Regions from separate parts of the Jeotgalicoccus saudimassiliensis genome, predicted to be linked through region 3. Evidence: riboswitches for the same ligand, from Rfam matches in the RefSeq annotation. Region 3 holds a riboswitch; each other region holds the start of a gene.
The links. Region 3 has a riboswitch for thiamine pyrophosphate ahead of RZ44_RS02740 (YlbF/YmcA family competence regulator). Riboswitches for the same ligand answer to the same signal wherever they lie in the genome.
Positions count from the first base shown of each region.

Region 1 (3,203 bases), 1.4 Mb from region 3:
ACGGTGACATACTGTGTGTCAGCGGCCAGCTCGCAACCACATCTTTGACTAAAAAAGACGGCTCAAGGGAATACCGCATGGAAATATGGGCAGAGAGCATAAAACATGTACCTGATAAGATCCGTGAACGCACTGATATAGCAAATCCGTCCCGGTTAATTGAACAGGCAGTACATCATTATAATATTCATGAGTCACTTGGCGAAAAGTATGTACATACACTCAGCCAGGAAAAGACAGAACCGAAGACTGAAAAGGAAAAGCATATCGAAATCATTTCAAATCTCGTTGAAGAAAAAGAAACTGACAACACTGAAGATAAGCCAGGACCTGACGACAATAAGGAAAAAGTTTTAGCCTGACAGATGTCATTACCCTCTTGAACTGTGTTCTACACTCATTCATTCTCACACACATATGCATACTGATGACCAGCTGCGGTTTATCAGTATGCTTTTTTCTGTACAAAGAAACAGTTTCTTTACATTGATTATCATTATGTTACAAATAACAGACTAATCAGTTTTCTGTGAATTTATTTACTGATGCTTTTAAAAGTGCGATGCTGTCGTGTTTTTAAAGTGCTTCTGTAATTTGTTGGAAGCATTGTCATGACGGCAGTCAGATTGATGTAATATATCACACAGTTTAGAAATGAGTTTGTAACAAACTTGTAAAATAAGTACGCTCTTTTTATATTGCTGTAACCTACAAAGTGAAAATATCCTCTATAATGTGAAACAGTGCTAACAAACGCGATGACGAAATCAGTCGTAAATATATAATTAAGATAAATTATTTTTGGAGGAATTTTCAATTATGAAGAAAGTTTTAGCTTTAGGTGCAGCAGTTGCTGTGTCAACAACAATTGCGTACAGTGCAGAAGCGGCATCTCATACAGTAGAATCAGGAGACTCACTTTGGGCTCTTGCTGAAGAAAATAACGTAACTGTCGAATCAATTAAAAAAGAAAACAAATTAACTTCTGACATCATCATTCCTGGTCAGATTCTTGAAATCGGCGAGAAGGAAGAGAAAGAAGAAGTTAAAGAAAATAAAGAAGACAAAGAAGACAAAAAAGAGAAAACTGAAGTTTACACAATCGAAGCGGGCGATACATTATTTGAAATCGCAGTTGAATTTGATGTAACTGTTGCAGATCTCAAAGAGTGGAACAACCTGTCATCAGACCTTATCTTTGCAGGTAAAGAATTAATCGTTTCAGGTGATGCTGTTAAAGCAGCAGCACCGGTTGCAGAAGCCCCGGCTGTAGAAACTGAAACAGAAACTGCAGCGGCACCTGTTCAGGAAGAAACATACGAAGAGCCTGCACAGGCACCTGTTCAACAAGAGCCGGTTCAACAGGAACCTGTTCAGCAGCCTGCGCAACAACCTGTACAACAGCCAGCACAACAAACTCAAAACGTCAGCACAAACAGCTCTAACAACAGCGGTTTAAACTGGGGTGCTTTAGCAGCATGTGAATCAGGCGGTAACCCGAGCGTAGTAAGCTCAAATGGTTTATACCACGGTCTTTACCAGTTTGACGCTCAAACTTGGCAGTCAGTAGGCGGATCTGGTGTAGCTTCAAACGCATCAGCAGCTGAGCAGACTAAAAGAGCACAAATTTTATACAACCAAAGAGGTTCACAGCCTTGGCCTGTATGTGGTGCAAGACTGTAATATTAATACATTCGAAAGACCGGGATTTTTGTCCCGGTCTTTTTTGTGTTAAAACAACTATTGTAAAATTAAATCAGCCGTGGTGTCATGCCGCTGATTAGAGCGTCAGTGTTTAAGCGCCGCAACCTGTTTTGAGCTAAGCGTTAAATGTGTTAGGATTGTGTTAATAAATTCAATAAGAAATCCACTGGGGGCGCCGATACGGCTGAGATAGCAGAAGCTTGTCCCTTTTTACCTGATCCGGGTTATGCCGGCGTAGGGAAGTGCTGATGATAACAGGGGTATATCCGTATATACTCTGACACCATTCAACCCACTTCGCCGGAAGTGGGTTTTTTAATTACAGGAGGATATATAAATGAGTGGGTTACCAATCGGTTTAACTGTTGCGGGCACGGACCCGACAGGTGGTGCAGGTGTATTTGCGGATTTGAAGGCAATGCATTCACGAGGAGTGTACGGAATGGCCGCGGTCACGTCGCTGACAGCACAAAATACTTTAGGCGTGCAGGACGTTTACAACGTACCGGCGGATTTTATCGATAAAGAACTGAACAGCATCTTCTCCGATGAAGTGCCGCATGCGATGAAGACAGGTATGATTGCTGAAGCGGATATGATGGCTGTTATTGCAGAGTATGTCAGAAAGTACAATATTCCGTATGTAATGGATCCGGTAATGATTGCTACGAGCGGAGACCGTCTGATGACAGACCGGTCGATGGCGACGCTGATCGATACACTTATTCCGCTGGCAAATATTGTCACACCTAATCTGCACGAGGCTGAAAGTATTGCCGGTATGAAAATACAGTCAGAAAACGACCTTCACAAAGCACTGAAAGTTTTTGTGGATGATATGGGTGCGGAGAGTGTGATTATTAAAGGCGGTCATCTGGAAGGTGATGCGACTGACTATTTATATGACGGAAGCCGTATTTCAACGCTGTCGGCCAGTCGTATCGATACGGATCAGACACACGGGACCGGCTGTACATTCTCGGCAGTGCTGACTGCGGAACTGGCGAAAGGCCGTACAATTGAAGAAGCGTTTAAAACAGGAAAAGCATATATTACGAACGCAATTCAAAATTCACCCGGTATCGGCAAAGGAAGCGGCCCGGTGAACCATTTCAGTTATAAAGGAGACTGATTCCGATGATTGATGAATTAAGACAGGAACGTCCGCTCGTTGTCTGCATTACGAATGATGTCGTTAAACCGTTTACTGCAAATGGTCTGCTGGCGCTCGGTGCTTCTCCGATTATGAGCGGGGAATCTGATGAAGCTGCCGATATTTTAAAACATGCAGGTGCACTGCTGTTAAATATCGGAACGTGCACTAAAGAGAAACTGCCATTGTATGAAGAGATGGCCCGTTGTGCTAATAACTATAATATCCCGGTTGTTCTCGACCCTGTCGGCTACGGTGCTTCGGCGTTCCGTAAAAATTTCACTGATAAACTGCTCGGGAATTACGATATTGCACTTGTAAAGGGGAATGCAGGCGAGATACATGC
Region 1 covers NZ_CCSE01000001.1:1,971,010-1,974,212, forward strand. The annotation lists gene RZ44_RS09815 (single-stranded DNA-binding protein) at 1-362, shown strand, start outside; gene RZ44_RS09820 (transglycosylase family protein) at 820-1,683, shown strand; TPP riboswitch at 1,863-1,962, shown strand; gene thiD (bifunctional hydroxymethylpyrimidine kinase/phosphomethylpyrimidine kinase) at 2,042-2,836, shown strand; gene thiM (hydroxyethylthiazole kinase) at 2,842-3,203, shown strand, end outside.
Region 1: another riboswitch for thiamine pyrophosphate. It lies ahead of thiD (bifunctional hydroxymethylpyrimidine kinase/phosphomethylpyrimidine kinase); the one in region 3 lies ahead of RZ44_RS02740 (YlbF/YmcA family competence regulator).

Region 2 (3,203 bases), 1.3 Mb from region 3:
CGGCATAATCATCGCTGCCGAGAATCCCTGGACGATACGTCCGATTATTAAAAATGATGTATGGAACGGCAGAATAATAATAACAGAACCGATTATACTTAAGAAAATACCGATAATTGTAATTTTTTTATAACCGATTTTATCTGCGATATTGCCTGATGCCACCATGAAGATTCCTGTAATCAGCGATGTTAAGCTGACGGATAAGTTGATAATGCTGCTGCTCGTCCCGCTGTATGTCGCCTGAACTTCCGGGGCAATGTTTAGAAATGCCTGTGCAAACAGCCAGTATGTCAGGATGGTTAATATAATTCCGAGAATAATCCTGTTGGGTGTTTGCGCTTTCATAATTGTCTGAGACACAATTCTCACCTCTGTATTTGTTAGCTTCCCGTTCATTATAAAGGAAAGCGCTTAAAATTAACCGGGAAAACCTTGAAAGTCATTAAATATTCATGCTGTATTTATTTACAATTTACTTAAATCATATCCATGTAGTATATTATGAGTATTTTACAGAAATCAAGTCAGTATCCGGGGCAGATTTTTAAGAAAAGACGCACCTGAAATCAGGCACGTCTGCTGAATTTTTATTTAGTCATCTTCTTCGTCGTCACTCTCGTCATCATCAGTTTCATTGTCAATATTACTGTCATTATCATCGCCCTCATCACCGGCATCGTCGAGAGCATCCTCTTCCACATCAGACTCCTCTACGCCGGTCTCATCTGTGCCTGTACTTTCATCTTCAGTATCATCACCACAAGCCGCAAGTGCAAGCACGGCAAGAAGCGCTGTAATACTCATAAATCTTTTCATGGATACAATCTCTCCTTTTAATCAGTTTGATATGTATATACCCTTATCCTTCTTTTTAATTCCGATTCGAACAAAAAAACACCGCAGGCAAATACCTGCGGCATTATTGTATTCAACTAATTTTTAATTTACTCTCCGTCAGTTTCCGTTCCGCCGCCGCCTTCTGTTTCAGTGCCGCTGCCTTCAGATTCTGTTTCTTCAGTTCCAGTCTCTTCTGTTTCAGTGCCTTCTTCTTCTGTGCCGCCTCCGCATGCTGCAAGTGCTAATACGCCGACTAGTGATCCTACTGCTAACAGTTTCTTCATTTAAAGATCCAGCTCCTTAAAGTATATAGTAGATTTCAGACTGAACTTTGATGTTACTGACATAATACCCCAGATGAAATGAATATATATCCAATTTACCGGACCTTAACAATTTCTAAAACTTATGACTCACTATAACTCTTCATCATTTAAACTTAACCGGCCACTCTTCTTTCGTTTCACACATATCCCAAAACATATATTCATAGAGACTCGTTTTAACAACAATCTCCTCCAGCTGTGCCAGCTCGCGTTCCGGCTTGCCTTCTGCCAGTTCATTCAGAAGTGTCATCGCTGTCCCGTTCAACTCGCTGAAATCTTCACCGGAGTATGTGTCCACCCATTGTTTATACGGATTATTATTCTGATCGGGGTGTTTATCGGCTAATGCTCTGCCGATATAATTATAACTCCACGCACATGCCAACAGACACGCTGCAACTGCTGCTGCATCACCGCGCTGGGCGTGATTCAGCATGTAACTCGTATACGCTGTGTTCACTGCAGACGGCTCGGTCTCGAGAAGCTCACTCTCTTCAATTCCAAACATTTCCGCGTACTTTCTGTGCAGCGCCATCTCCCCGAATAGTGTCCCGTGCAGCATCTCGGAAAACATGTTCATCGTCGCAAGATCCGGCGCCTTCTCTGCCCCGATTGCCATCAGTCTTGAATACTCCACCAGATACACATAATCCTGCTTCAGCCAGTGCCGGAACTTATCGACATTGAGCGACCCGTCACCAAGACCGCTCACAAACGGATGTTCAAGGTAACGATTCCAAATATCCTCAACTCTGTTCCAGATTCTGTCGGTAAATTTCATTATATTATCCCCTTTGTTTTTCAGCTGAAGACGATAAAAACCCGAACCCCGCGAAGAGGCCCGGGCTGAAATTACATACAGATATATCAGCTCAGACTTCCCTGCGCAGGTACTAACCTACAGGTTCGAAGGGTCGATAATTTTATCTCTCAGCACGTAAAGTGCGCCCCCAGCCGTTTATATTTTGTTCATATATCTACTGTACTACAGTTTAAAAAATTTTGCTCAGGGAACTAACAGAATGTAATAACATTTAAGGAGGAATAATGAATGGCTCACGAACAGCATCAGCAATTACTGAAAACATTGCACGAATGTATGGAAGCTTGTAATCATTGTTTCGACGCATGCCTTGAAGAAGAAGACGTAAAAATGATGGCGGAATGTATCAGACTGGACCGTGAATGCGCAGATATGTGCGCATATTTGGAACAGGCAATTACGAGAAACTCACCGTTTGTTAAAGAACTTGCCGGCGTGTGTGCAGCAATTTGTGAAGCGTGCGGCAACGAATGTCAGAAGCACAATCACGTGCACTGCCAGAAGTGTGCAGAAGCATGCTTTGAATGTGCGATGGCATGTAAAGCAGCAGCGTAAACTATATTTTATAAAATAAACCGTACGGAGGCTCTAAAAATGGAGTCTGCCGTACGGTTCTTTTGTTTTATTTAATTCATATACTTCTTAAAGATCTGTCCCAGCTCATTCAGGAAATGCTTACCTTCCTGATTGGACGGCCAGTTATCTGAGAAAACCGAGAAGATTAACTGTTTGCCGTTCTGCTGAATCATGCCGAATTCATGCTCGAGCGCTGTCACAGATCCTGTTTTCGAGGCGATAAATTCATCTTTATGGTCTTCATCGATATTAAAGAATCCGCCGATTCTGTCGTTAATCTGCTGTTTTTTCATGACTTCAAAGAAATCTTTTCTGATGTCTTCAGGCAGTACGTCATTTTCCTGAATCACATACTGCATTGATGTGAACATATCAGCGGCAGACGTTGAGTTGCGTTTGCCTTCATTAATACCCGTCGTGTCATAGTAATTGCGTGCAAGCGTTGTATCGTGGAGACCGAGTGCCATAAATCCTTCGTTAATCCGCTCAATGCCGATGTTATCAATCAGCATGTTCGACGCGGTATTATCGGAAATAATAATCGAGAGGACAATCGTGTCCCACAGTGTCAGTCGTTTCACACTCTGGAGCGTATGCAGCACACCACATCCGCCGACCTTCTCCCCGACCGTGAGCGA
Region 2 covers NZ_CCSE01000001.1:1,878,101-1,881,303, reverse strand. The annotation lists gene RZ44_RS09340 (MFS transporter) at 1-363, opposite strand, end outside; gene RZ44_RS09335 (hypothetical protein) at 595-819, opposite strand; gene RZ44_RS11340 (hypothetical protein) at 948-1,124, opposite strand; gene tenA (thiaminase II) at 1,270-1,947, opposite strand; TPP riboswitch at 2,029-2,128, opposite strand; gene RZ44_RS09325 (four-helix bundle copper-binding protein) at 2,218-2,544, shown strand; gene RZ44_RS09320 (serine hydrolase) at 2,616-3,203, opposite strand, start outside.
Region 2: another riboswitch for thiamine pyrophosphate. It lies ahead of tenA (thiaminase II); the one in region 3 lies ahead of RZ44_RS02740 (YlbF/YmcA family competence regulator).

Region 3 (3,203 bases):
AACAACCTGTCATTTACGATAGTTGCAGGGGCAGGGGGGATTCTCGCACTGACGACAAACGGTGTTGTCACTGTCGGAATAATTGTCGTATTCGCGGAATACGCCCGCCAGTTTACGCGCCCGCTCGCTGATTTATCGAACCAGTTAAACCAGGTGCTCTCGGCAGTCGCAGGGGCAGAGCGCGTGTTCCACATTCTCGATACACCTGCCGAAAAAGATGACGGTAAAATTACTGATAAAACGATTCGCGGGCATATCGAATTTGAAAATGTGACGTTCTCGTACAGTAAACAGCAGCAGAAACCGACGATTAAAAATCTGTCATTCGACGTGAGTGCAGGCGAATCGGTCGCATTAATCGGTGCGACAGGTGCAGGGAAAACGACTGTCATGCAGCTGCTCGCCAGATTTTATGAGACGGACAAAGGACGCATTCTCGTCGACGGTGAAAACATTAAAGATTATACGAGAACGAATATCCGTTCACAGACAGCATTCGTGCTGCAGGACCCGTATCTGTTCGAAGCGACCATCCGCGAAAATATCCGTTACGGCAGAATGGATGCGACAGACGATGAAGTAATTGAAGCGGCGAAAGTGGCTAATGCCCACGACTTCATTATGACGCTCGAGCAGGGTTACGACACTGTGCTCGATCTGGATGAGGGCTTTATCTCACAGGGGCAGAAGCAGCTGATTTCAATTGCCCGTGCGTTAATTACAGACCCGGCAATACTGCTCCTTGATGAGGCGACGTCAAGTATCGACACGATTACCGAGTTGAAGATTCAGGAATCACTCGAACGTCTGATGAAAGGGCGGACGAGTATTATTATCGCCCACAGGCTGAATACCATTAAAGCGGTCGACCGTATATTCGTGCTCGGGCAGGGAGAAATGCTTGAAGCGGGAACAGAAGAGGAGCTGCTGAAACTGGAAGGCAAATACTACGATATGGTCAATCAGTAAATAGACCGGTTGCCGGAAATTTTACAAGCTGCACAAACTTGAGTTAAGATGGAATCAACTGAATAAAGCACACCACTGGAGGTGCCCTTATGGGCTGAGAAACACTCTTAATACCTGATCTGGATTATGCCAGCGTAGGGAAGTGGCATAGATTCGTTATGCACACTCCAGGACTAGAGTGTGCATTTTTGTACTTTGACAAGCGAATCAGGAGATTTACATTTAATAAATGGGAGCTTTCATATATAATGAATGATATATAACAACTAAAAGGTGGAACTTCTAAATGTATACAAAGGATGAAATAATAGAAGAGGCGAAAAAGCTTGGTAAAATGATGTCTGAAACTGAGCAGGTCGAGTTCTTTAAAAAAGCGGAAGAAAAAATTCATGAGAATCAGGAAATCCGTGAAAAAATGGCCAGCCTGAAAAGTCTTCAGCAGCAGGCAGTAAACTTCCAAAACTACGGTAAGGAACGTGCTTACAAAATGACGGAAGAAAAACTTGCTAAAATCGAACAGGAATTAGACGACATGCCGCTTGTAGACCAGTTCAAAGAATCACAGGCAGGCGTGAACGAGCTTCTTCAAATGGTTTCGCACGCAATCAGCTCAACTGTAACGAGCGAAATTATCGAATCAACAGGCGGAGATTTGATGCAGGGCGAAACAGGTGCTGCAATCCGCAACAAGCCGAACCGCGATCCGGATCAGTTTAAATAAGCCGCATATTAAATGGTGTTGAAATCTCTTGATATAAGAGCATTTCAGCACCATTTTTCTTTTTTATTTAATTGAACTCATACGGCCCCATAAACAAACAGCACAGCCAGACTAAAAAGGAGGAACTACAATTAATAAACTTACTAAAAATATGACCTACACCGCAGCTTTCGTCGCTTTAAACGTAATTTTAAGTACAGTCGTTACGATTCCCATCGGCATTATCAGGGCAGCACCGGTTCAGCATCTCATCAATGTGCTCGGTGCGGTTTTAACCGGGCCGTGGGTCATCGTGCAGGCGTTTATCTCGTCGACCATCAGAGTACTATTCGGTACGGGTACAGTGTTCGCGTACCCCGGCAGTATGATCGGCGCGCTCGCGGCCTGGCTCCTGTACAAATACACTAAAAAGCTGTCGCTCGCAGCCATGGGTGAAGTACTCGGCACCGGCGTCATCGGTGCCCTCAGCCTGTACCCGCTCATCATCGTTTTAGAACTCGATGAGAGCCTGTTCACGATTGTCGCAGCAGCATTTCTCGTATCGAGCTTTATCGGTGCGGGGCTCTCTTTTATCATCCTGAAACAATTGGAAAAACACGGGGTCTTACTGCGGATATAAGCATGCACGCGTGTTATAATAATACGACAAGATTAATTTAGGAAGTGTTAAAATGCGGGAACCAACACCGATGATGAAGCAGTATTTTTCAATTAAGGATAATCATCCGGACAGTCTGCTTTTATTCAGACTTGGAGATTTTTACGAGCTCTTTTACGACGATGCAGTCACTGCAGCGAAAGTGCTCGAAATTACATTAACTTCACGCGATAAAAGCAAGGATCCGATACCGATGTGCGGCGTGCCGTACCATTCTGCGCGTAACTATATAGCGAAACTGATCGACAATGGATATAAAGTAGCAATCTGTGAACAGATGGAAGATCCGACAGAGACAAAAGGCATGGTCAAAAGAGAAGTGGTCCGTGTCATAACGCCCGGAACATTAATTGATGACTTCGGCATGGATGACGGGGCGAGCAACTTCATTCTAGCAGTGCATGAGACGGATGAGAGAACAGAAGTCAGCTATGCGGATATTTCGACAGGTGAAATTTTTGCGTTTTCAACAAGTGACGAGACGGAACTGAAGAGTGAAATTGAAACGCTCGGTGCCCGTGAACTTGTCACGAACGCTGAAAGTGAACATATCATTCACCGGATTTATAATGACCCGCCGCTTTACACGGTTTTTGAAGCGGATGAGCCGGCGGATTACGACTATGAAGATGATATCGATGAGCATCGTGCAATCAATCTGCTGTTAAACTATATACGAAAGCAGAACATGCAGGAACTGAAGCATTTAAAAACGGTTGAAAAACACCGCATCAATACGTTTATGAAACTGAATTATGCAGCCATCTCGAACCTTGAACTGCTGGAAAATATTCAGACGAAAAAAGTGAAAGGTTCATTGTTCTGGTATTTAAACCGTACTGAAACACCGATGGG
Region 3 covers NZ_CCSE01000001.1:560,867-564,069, forward strand. The annotation lists gene RZ44_RS02735 (ABC transporter ATP-binding protein) at 1-969, shown strand, start outside; TPP riboswitch at 1,037-1,127, shown strand; gene RZ44_RS02740 (YlbF/YmcA family competence regulator) at 1,256-1,690, shown strand; gene thiW (energy coupling factor transporter S component ThiW) at 1,842-2,309, shown strand; gene mutS (DNA mismatch repair protein MutS) at 2,362-3,203, shown strand, end outside.

Region 4 (3,203 bases), 930 kb from region 3:
TCACGTTATCGTTATTATTCTGTATACAATGTTTATTGTCTACAGACTGCTCGGGAAAAATTATGACGCAGTAGTAATGATTAACGGACTGATAGGAAGCGGTTTAGGTGCAACACCTACAGCGATGGCTAACATGGATGCAATTACATCTAAATTCGGTTCTTCGAAGACTGCTTACTTAATCGTACCGGTCGTTGGAGCATTCCTTATTGATATCGTTAACATTCCCGTTATCGTGTTCTTTATAAATTTATTCAGTTAAACATTAAAAGCCGGGGAGTCCCCGGCTTTTTTATGCGTATTTATCTTCCTGTTCAGATGCCTTATCCCGTAACTCGTTATAATATAATACGCTGGTCATCGCACCTTCATCCACCATATTTGCATCCCTTGCCTCATCAGGCTTTCCGAGATTAATAATATAGTCATCATCCGTCCATTTATTCACAGCACCTTTAATTAACTGTCCCGCTTCTGTCTTTGATGCATAAAGTGCTCCTGCTGCGAGTCCCGCTCCAATAATAAACTTCGTTCGTTTACGCATGGTAAATCCTCCTTAAAAGATTAGTTCGCAACTGCCTTTATTTACCTATTCCCGTTTTAGAGCATGACCTAACAACTTTATGATGTTTCACACATTTGATACTCACTATTATAAATGGGTATAATTAATTAAATTGATTTATAAAGAGGTAGTTATATGAATATTAACGATGTAAAGCCGCCTGCAGAGTTTAAGTATTTTGAAGAACAGGTAACCATTCACAAACATTTTTCGTTTATATGCGATAACCGTATATTTTTTTCTAATACTGCTTTTAAAGATTTAAAGAATCATCATTATTCTTTCAGCATTGAGATATCTTCACCTGTTAATGCTCTTGGGCTTGCGACTGATTTTCATTTAATCGATAAAATTTACGATGAAGAAATCGGCATTAAGCTGGATAACTGCCTGCTTAATGAAACGCTTCCGGAGATGAATACGACAGCAGAAAACATATCTTACTGGCTGTTTGAAGAGCTTTCTGCACGTTTGCCGGAGAATGATGTACTGCTGAAAGTAACGCTGTACGAAAATCCGAGGCAGGGTGTTACGATTACTAAACAGATGACACTTCACAAATTCACATAAGTGGACTATGATAGTGATAATCAAATAATGAATTCACCACCACTGGGGGTGTCCGTACGGACTGAGATTGACCCTTATCACCTGATCTAGATCATACTAGCGTAGGGAAGTGGCATATTTTTATATGCACACCATTCCGTTAGTGGTGTGTTTTTTTGTTTGAAATTTATAACGGAGGCTTCATCATGAAAAAAGGAAACAGTTTAACACTCACTGATATTTTAATTACTGTCGTTATCGCACTCGTTTTCGCTGTTATTTATTCTTTATGGGACGGAATTTATACTATTCTGCAGCCGTTCGGACTTCACTTAAATGAACTGGTTTACGGCATGTGGTTTATCGCTGCAATTGTGGCGTACTTAATTATAAGAAAGCCCGGTGTTGCACTGATTGCCGAGTTTGCAGCGGCTTCCGGGGAAACGATTGTACTGCTGCAGTTTGATGTCTCGCTGATTATGTATGGTTTAATACAGGGACTGGTTTGTGAGCTTGTATTCCTGTTCTTCAGATATAAGAGTACAAGCCTGATGGCGGCAGTTCTTGCCGGTATAGCAGCTGCTCTGTCAACGCTGCCACTCGATTGGTATTACGGTTATCTCGGACACCTTGAAACATGGAATCTGGCATTAATGTTCTCACTCAGAATTCTCAGTGGTGCGATTGTAGCCGGCTGGCTGGGTCATTTGCTCTATAAAGCTTTGAAAGAAACCGGCGTCTTAAAGTTTGTCGGTCGAAGAGCTGATAATTCACATGAAGGATTATAATATGTCTGGTGTAAATATAGAAAAATTGAATTTAAAATTTCCGGAAGCACCTGCCAAGCTTTTTAACGATTTAAATATTTATATCGAATCAGGGGAGAAAGTACTGCTGCTCGGACCGAGCGGTTCGGGAAAAAGTACGCTGCTGAATGTCATGGGCGGATTAATTCCCAATGTTATTCATACACCGATGAAAGCTGAGATTCTCGATATTCCTGATGATAATGCTTATGTGTTTCAGGATCCTGATTCTCAGTTTACGATGCCGACTGTTGCAGAAGAACTCGCTTTTATATTAGAAAACAGAAGTATTCCAAAAGAAAATATGGAACCGATGATGCTGGATGCACTGAAGCAGACCCGACTCGATGTGCCTCTCGACTTAAATATTAATAACTTATCCGGCGGAATGAAGCAGAAGCTGTCTATCGCTTCCGCACTGCTGCAGAACCCAGATACACTGTTCCTGGATGAACCGACAAGTATGCTGGACGATGAATCCGCAGCTTCGTTGTGGAACGTTATTGAGCAGATTTGGGAAAAACGCACAGTAGTTATCGTTGAACATCGTGTTGATTATATTTGGGATAAAGTCGACCGTGTCATTCTGATGAATGGCGCAGCACAGATTATCCACGAAGGTATACCCAATGACGTTTTAAGACATCACAAAGACCTTTTAAATGAATACGGTGTCTGGCATCCGGAATCGTGGCAGAAGGCTCCTGTATACGCTCCGCTGTCACCTCAGGATGAAGTACTGCTGAAACTGAAAGACCTGCATCTTGAACGCCGGGGCATGGAGATTCTGCACGTTGATCATTTAAGTGTTGGAAAAGGGGAATGGATTACACTAGAAGGCAAAAATGGCACTGGTAAATCCAGCCTGCTGCTTGCGATTATGAAACTCATTCCGGCAGACGGCAGCATTTATTACCGAGGTAAAATAATTAAAAAGACCAAACACATTGCGGGAAACGTATATCCTGTTTTCCAAAATCCGGAACTGCAATTTATTACACATAAAGTATTCGATGAAATTTTTATCAATATGGAATCCCGTTTTGAATACACGGAGGCAGTGCGCCGGACAGAGGTTATTTTAAATCAGTTCGGGCTGAATAATATTGCCCATCTGCATCCGCTTGAAATTTCCACCGGCCAGAAAAGACGCTTAAGTGTTGCAACAGCTCTCGGCGCTGTACCTGATGTGCTGCTGCTCGATGAGCCGACGTTCGGTCTCGATCAGAAATCAGCTTTTCGTATGCTCAGTATGTTTCATGAAATGACCGCCGCTGGCACAA
Region 4 covers NZ_CCSE01000001.1:1,493,614-1,496,816, forward strand. The annotation lists gene gltS (sodium/glutamate symporter) at 1-262, shown strand, start outside; gene RZ44_RS07425 (hypothetical protein) at 293-544, opposite strand; gene RZ44_RS07430 (6-pyruvoyl trahydropterin synthase family protein) at 701-1,135, shown strand; TPP riboswitch at 1,170-1,260, shown strand; gene RZ44_RS07435 (ECF transporter S component) at 1,321-1,902, shown strand; gene RZ44_RS07440 (ABC transporter ATP-binding protein) at 1,904-3,203, shown strand, end outside.
Region 4: another riboswitch for thiamine pyrophosphate. It lies ahead of RZ44_RS07435 (ECF transporter S component); the one in region 3 lies ahead of RZ44_RS02740 (YlbF/YmcA family competence regulator).